Regions from separate parts of the Dyadobacter fermentans DSM 18053 genome, predicted to be linked through region 1. Evidence: riboswitches for the same ligand, from Rfam matches in the RefSeq annotation. Region 1 holds a riboswitch; each other region holds the start of a gene.
The links. Region 1 has a riboswitch for cobalamin ahead of metE (5-methyltetrahydropteroyltriglutamate--homocysteine S-methyltransferase). Riboswitches for the same ligand answer to the same signal wherever they lie in the genome.

Region 2: it holds a riboswitch for cobalamin, as region 1 does, so the genes downstream of both, DFER_RS26760 (hypothetical protein) here and metE (5-methyltetrahydropteroyltriglutamate--homocysteine S-methyltransferase) in region 1, are expected to answer to the same signal.
Region 3: it holds a riboswitch for cobalamin, as region 1 does, so the genes downstream of both, DFER_RS00495 (TonB-dependent receptor) here and metE (5-methyltetrahydropteroyltriglutamate--homocysteine S-methyltransferase) in region 1, are expected to answer to the same signal.

What each region holds. Positions count from the first base shown of each region.
Region 1 is NC_013037.1:3,479,138-3,481,402, reverse strand. Features, by position in the region: gene DFER_RS13915 (glucosamine-6-phosphate deaminase) at 1-335, shown strand, start outside; cobalamin riboswitch at 497-717, shown strand; gene metE (5-methyltetrahydropteroyltriglutamate--homocysteine S-methyltransferase) at 941-2,265, shown strand, end outside.
Region 2 is NC_013037.1:6,482,781-6,485,045, forward strand. Features, by position in the region: gene DFER_RS26755 (TonB-dependent receptor plug domain-containing protein) at 1-159, opposite strand, end outside; gene DFER_RS26760 (hypothetical protein) at 163-822, opposite strand; cobalamin riboswitch at 926-1,193, opposite strand; cobalamin riboswitch at 1,270-1,424, shown strand; gene DFER_RS26765 (cobyrinic acid a,c-diamide synthase CobB) at 1,594-2,265, shown strand, end outside.
Region 3 is NC_013037.1:116,694-118,958, reverse strand. Features, by position in the region: gene DFER_RS00495 (TonB-dependent receptor) at 1-846, opposite strand, end outside; cobalamin riboswitch at 1,005-1,254, opposite strand; gene DFER_RS00490 (cytochrome-c peroxidase) at 1,361-2,265, opposite strand, start outside.

The DNA of each region.
Region 1 (2,265 bases):
TCCTCGGCGTAGGCATGAACGGCCACCTCGCGCTCAACGAGCCCGGCACGTCGTGGGACAGTTACGCCCACATTTCCGAGCTCGATCCGGTTACGGTCGAAGTAGGGCAAAAGTATTTCCAGCAGCCCACCGCCCTTACCCGGGGCATTACCGTCGGCATTCGTCACATTCTCGACGCCAGCGCCGCTATCCTGCTGGCCTCCGGCAAAGCGAAGGCATCGGTTATCCAACGGGCGCTCGCATTCCCGGTTTCAAAGGACTTCCCGGCAACGGTTTTGCAGAATCACCTGAATGCAGAGTTCATACTGGATGCCGATGCGGCGGAGTTGATTTAGTAATAGTGAAATCACTTTTCAGACCGCTTTTTCGATCCCAATTCAGATATTTTATCCAGCCGAAACCTTTAATTTCTTCCTACTTCACTGAATTCGCAGGCCCTTTTACCGCTGAATGACGGTTGCGCCTAAATTTGACGCAGTTCTTTGTGAACGCCCGTCAATCGGGATGGTGGTTTTTGCCTTTGGTGCCCTCAGCCAAAATCGAGCAAAACAAAAAGGAACCGTGTGCAATTCACGGGCAGTCGTGCTACTGTAAGTATCCGCTCTGAGCATTCAGGGCCTGTTTTTACCCTCGCGACCCATTGCAGCGCCCCGGCGCGGCGAGAAGGGCGGTGAAAATGATACAAGCCAGGAGACTTGCCATCATCCTCAATGGCTTTTCCCTCACGGATGGGGAGCAGTCAAGTATTGATTTACCCCATTTTTTGGCAGTACCACAGGCTTCCGGCTGGTTCGGGGGGACTGTATCGGTTCGTTTTCGCAGGAAAGCTGCGTGTTGCCGCCATGGAATGAAGTACCGGCCAGCGTCCGCAACAGGCGTTTTTGTCGGGATGGGGGGTGTTTTCACAGGGTTTTTATTAACTCTTTAAACACAAAAAAGTATGTTGTCACACAACCTCGGCTACCCGCGCGTGGGCAGCCACCGCGAACTCAAAAAGGCCAGCGAACAGTTCTGGGTCGGCACTATCGACCGCGATGCATTGCAGAAAGTCGCCCGTAAGCTTCGCCACCAGAACTGGGAAACGCAGCAGAATGCAGGCCTTGGCCTGATCCCTTCCAACGATTTTTCGCTCTACGACCATGTGCTCGACACGTCGCTCATGGTGGGTGCCATTCCCGAGCGTTATCATCAGTTGCTCGACGGCAAATCGAACAAGGAGCTCGACCTTTACTTCGCCATGGCGCGCGGTTATCAGAAGAACGGGCTGGATATCAATGCCCTGGAAATGACCAAATGGTTCGATACCAATTACCATTACCTCGTGCCGGAGTTCGTGAAAGGCCAGCGGTTCAAGCGGTATTCGGAGAAGGTTTTGCTCGAATTTGAAGATGCATTGCATAAAGGCATCGTGACTAAACCCGTGCTGCTGGGGCCGGTTACCTATTTGATTTTGGGTAAAGAAAAGGAAGCTGGTTTCGATCGGATTGATTTGATTGATAGTCTTTTACCTGTTTATATATCTATCCTGAAAGAGCTTTCCGCACGAGGTGCCGAATGGGTGCAGCTCGACGAGCCGGGGCTTGTTCTGGATTTAAATGAAAAAGAAAAGCTTGCCTTCCTGAGCGCATATAGCCAGATCCGGGAAGCACTGCCAAAGCTGCGCATTCTGGTAACGACCTATTTTGGGCCGCTGGAAGATAACCTGGCCATTGCAGCCGCATTGCCGGTGGACGCCTTGCACCTCGACCTGACGCGCGGTGCCGAAACGTTACCTCAAATCCTGGCCGATGAATCATTCGTTTCTTCCACTAAAAAACTTTCGCTGGGCGTGATCGACGGCCGGAATATCTGGAAAAACGATTACCGAAAGTCGCTCGAATGGATTGGGGCTGCGGTAAATGTGCTGGGCGAAGAGCGGGTGTGGGTTGCGCCGTCGTCGTCGCTGCTGCATTGCCCTTATGACCTCGATTTGGAAAAGAATGAAGCGGTGCTCACGCCGGAAATCAAGAACTGGATGGCATTTGCCAAACAGAAGCTGGCGGAAGTCACCACCTTAGCAAGGCTCTCGACGACAGATTATGCGCATGATAGTGCATTTACCGACAACCAAAAAGCGATCGAAAGCCGTCGCAAGTCTGCATTGATCCACAAGCCGGTGGTAAAAGCGAGGGTAAGCGAAGTGCACGAAAGTGATTTCGACCGGCAGAATGCATTCAACATCCGGCAATCCGTTCAACTGGAAAAACTGAAACTGCCGCTATTTCC
Region 2 (2,265 bases), 3.0 Mb from region 1:
GGTTTCAAAGCGTGTGGCCGTCACCACCACCGCATCAAGCGTTTTGCGGCCGGTTGAATCGGCAGCCGTTTCTTGCGCGGAAACAATGGAAGTGACTAAAAATGAGAGCAATAGTCCGCCCGCGGAAATGCGGGCCGTCTGGTAAAATAGGGTATGCATTGATTAGGATTGAAATGATTCAAAAAGTGTTGCGGCACCGATAAAGATCGAAAATGCGCCGACGAGGTAGTTCACCACCATCAGAAAACGCTCACGTTTTCCCGCAAACCGACCGACCGAAAAAGCAAAGAAATAGCCATAGGCGGACATCGAAAGGATAATCCCGACGCTTTGCAGGACGATAATCCACACAGCCGTGGTGGCATCCCGCGCCGCCAGCGTAAGCGCCACGGCACAAGCACCGCCGGTCCCGGCCAGGCCATGAACCATTCCCACCCAGAACGAACGGCTAACCTTGCCCTCCTGGACAGTGGCAGCGGGCTTTTGCGTCCGGAAATTCCGACGGATCGCCAGAATGCCCAACCAGATCATCAGCGGGCCTACGAGCAACTCCACCTGATCGGCCACTTGCAGGGATAGCGTGGATTTGAGCAAAAGCACCAGCACGGCAAACGAAATGAGCGTAACCGAATGCCCGAGCGCCCAATGCGACGACCGCCAGATGAGTTTCCACCGGAGGGCCGCGCTCGGCCGGGCTGTGCCCCGCCGGTCCGGACCTTCACTTTCTTCTGTGGCAAGAACCGAAACCGCGGCCATGTGGTCGGGCTCGAAGGAATGCTGCACGCCAAGCAGCAACGAGTCAATTAGCAGATACTGAATCATTTGGATTTCCGCATAAATTAGAAAATAACTTATGGGAGAATGCAGGGAAGAGCGAAGCCGCCATGCAGCCCGCCGTTTCCTCTTGCCTTTCTTCCCGAAAGCAAAACCGGAACATTCAACGGCAGGTCTTCTGGCTCGTTCAACTCTTGCGCCTTCCCGGGGGAATGATTGAATGACTGAATGATTGAATGACCGAATAAATTCTATTCAATCATTCAATCATTCAGTCATTCGATCATTCAAATTTCGATCCCAGTGACATCAGACAAGAGCATCGTTAGTGAACTTACAGCAGCGGGTACTGCTCCGGATTTGCACCGGATTCCCTTTTAATCACGCCGGAGGCGCGAACCAATGAATGTTGCAAAGCTAGGTGTTTTTGTCGGAGATAAGCCAGAAAAATACCCGAATACCGTTACCTTTACGGCACAAAAAGTTCTTTAACATACTTCTCCAACAGGAAATGGTACTGCGTATCAACGCATTACGGGGGAATCGTCGGGGCCACCCATGTGGTGGAAATCACGAGCTGTCGCGCAACTGTAAAGGGTTATCGATTCGATGACCTAAGCCAGAACACCCATCCTTTCCTTGTTGACAATGCTTTCGCGGTATGAAGCAGGGTCTCGTTTGGATATTCATCGGATTTTCGCCCGCCCCGGCAATCCGACGATCACCGGGTAACATCTCGTCCCGGGGAATGCCTTTCTGTTTTCTTTACTATCGAATGCGTTTGAAGTTGTCCATACTTTGAATTCAGCGATGGTGAATATGTCTGTTTCAAAATCCAGTTTCCTGATCTCTGCTCCGTCGAGCAACTCGGGCAAGACCACGCTGACGCTGGGATTGCTGCGGGCATTGCGCGACCGTGGGTTTGGTGTGCAGCCGTTCAAATGCGGGCCCGATTATATCGATACCATCCACCATACCAATGCCGCCGGCCGGCCGGGCGTGAACCTGGATACGTTCATGGCTTCGGAGGCGCACATGCGGGCGGTATACGCGCATTATGCCTCGCAGGCGGACGTGAGCGTGGCCGAGGGCGTGATGGGGCTTTTCGATGGGGCCGACAAGATGAAAGGCAGCAGCGCGGAAATAGCGACGTTGCTCGATATTCCGGTGGTGCTGGTGATTAATGCGCAGTCGATGGCCTATTCCGCGGCGCCGCTCATTTACGGGCTGAAAAATTTCCATGCGGGCATTCGGGTCGTAGGCGCGATCTTCAATTTTGTGGGTACGGAATCGCATTACCGGTTTTTGCAGGATGCCTGCGCCGATGCTGGTGTGGAAGCCCTTGGCTACCTGCCCAGGAACGAGGCGCTGCATATTCCTTCGCGGCATCTGGGCCTGCGTATTTCCACCGAAACCAATTACGAACAAATTATCCGGCGGCTGGCGGAAGTTATCCCGCAGACGGTGGATCTTGATCGTTTGCTTGAAATC
Region 3 (2,265 bases), 3.4 Mb from region 1:
CCCGCCCGCACCGGCACGGATTCTTCTTGTATTAAAGCTGCCATAACTAGCCGAAAAGTCCGCCTTAAAGCCCGCAGTGGGCCTTTTTCTGACGATATTGATAATGCCGCCCAATGCCGAATGTCCAAACAGCACGGAAGCCGGCCCTTTCAGTATTTCTATGGATTCCACATTGGCCAGGTTCGTGTTCGGCGCGCTGGTGGAAATGTTGTGCCGCTCATCGCGCACGCCATCCACCAAAAGCACGAAGTTGGAAAAACCGCGGATTGTAAAATGCTGAAAGCCGCCGTAGGTGTTGTTGGCCCGCACGCCTGTCGTATTTTTCATGGCCTCGCCCAAATCGTCGATACCGCGCTGTTCGATCGTTTTTGCCGATATGGTGGAAGTGGTGATGGGCATATCGCGCAGCGGGACGTCGATTTTGTTAATGCCCGAATAAGCCTGGCGCCGCGCGGTACTGATCACGACCTCGGAAAGCTCGTTGGTGCTGGTATTGAGTTTGTAATTCAATTCCAGCGCCTGGCCATCTTTGAGAACGATATTTTGCTTTTTTGCCTCATGGCCCACGCCGGTGGCAACGAGCGTGTAGCTTCCTGCCTGGACGTTTTTAATGTCAAACCGGCCGTCCGCGTCGGTTACGGCCGCATAGCTGGTGCCTTCCAGCCGCACGCTGATCCCGGCAATAGCATCGCCTTTTTCGCTTTGAATGGAGCCTGTCACCCGCCCCGGCGCAGCGCCGAAACTGGGAAATGAACACCATAACAGGGCGAATGAAATGAGTAGTAAAAATGAATTTTTCGCCTCCCTGCCGCTAGTCCGCGAGCAGCAGAATGTAGATGTTTGCATACTTTTAACTGATGGTTAGATGAGTTAAAGTCTCTTGCAGTATTTCAGGAAGCTTTCTTGGAACAACGGGGAACGGTCACGCAGGGGCGTAGTGGTTTTGTGATACCAAAACCATCAGACACAACAGATCCAGACCGACATACTTTATTCCGCGAAAGCGTCGACAACGTGAAAAGGCAGGTCTCCTGACTTGTAACATTTATATCATCCTTCCCAGAGCAATGATTGAATTTTGAATGAGTGAATAATTTAAATACTATTCATTTATTCAAAAATCAGTCAGTTATCTCCAGTGGATATAACCGATATAAACTTGAAGTGTTACTTACAGTTGCGCGACAGCTCGTGAATTGCACACGATTCCCTATTAATCTGCTACTTAGCAAAACCTTTCCCGATGGAAAATGAAAGAAAAGAACTTTTTAAGGGTGTAAAGATAAAAAGCACGGTGGCAATCACCACCATGCTTTCATGATTACTGACAAGTTTACATTTTTGCTGGCCGCCCGCCAGGCTAATGTGGTTTCTGATGCGCGGGGTTGCTTACGAACCGCTCGTCTGTCAATGTTGCCAGAAAGGCGATGATCTGGGTCTTCTGGACAGCACTGAATGCGAAGCCCTGCTGCGGGATGCGGCCATCGAGCGTGGCCGAATGCTGGATGCCGTTTGAATAATGGTCGAGCACCTTTTCGAGCGTGGGTATGCGGCCGTCGTGCATGTAGGGTGCTGTGAGCGTTACATTGCGAAGCGACGGCGTTTTGAATTTGCCCAAATCACCCTCGTCGTAGCTGATCCGGTAGCGGCCCATGAAGATTCCCTCGTGATCCTGGTTGTCGAAACGGCTGTCGAGCCCGTTGTTGTGGTAGCCGTTGTCCGTGAAAAGCTCGCCGGAATGGCATCCCTGGCAATGCTGCCGGACCAGCGCCAAGCCCGACATTTCTTCCGGAGTGAGCACTGCGCCGTTGCGTCCTAGCCGGAAATCGTCGTACCGCGAAGTCGCCGAAACGAGTGAGCGCTGGAACTGCGCGAGCGCTTTGGCCACATTCTGCGAGGTTATGCCTGCCGAAAAAGCCTCCTGGAAACCCTTCACGTACGACGCATCCGCATTGAGTTCATCCACCAGTTCGTACAAATCCTGGGCCATTTCGTCATGGGCGGTGAGCGGCCCGAACGCCTGCGATTCCAGGTTAGTCGAGCCGCCGTCCCAGAAAAGGCCGTTGGTCGCCCAGGCCAGATTGAACAGCGCCGGTGCATGCCGCAGCAACTGCGTGTCCGACACGCCTGATGTGCTAAGCGCGACCCCGTCGCTGAATGCCTTGGCGGGATCGTGACAGCTTGCGCAGGAAACCTTGTTGTTGGCCGACAAGCGCCGGTCATAGAATAGCTGCCTGCCCAGCCGGATGCCGGCCTCAGTCATAG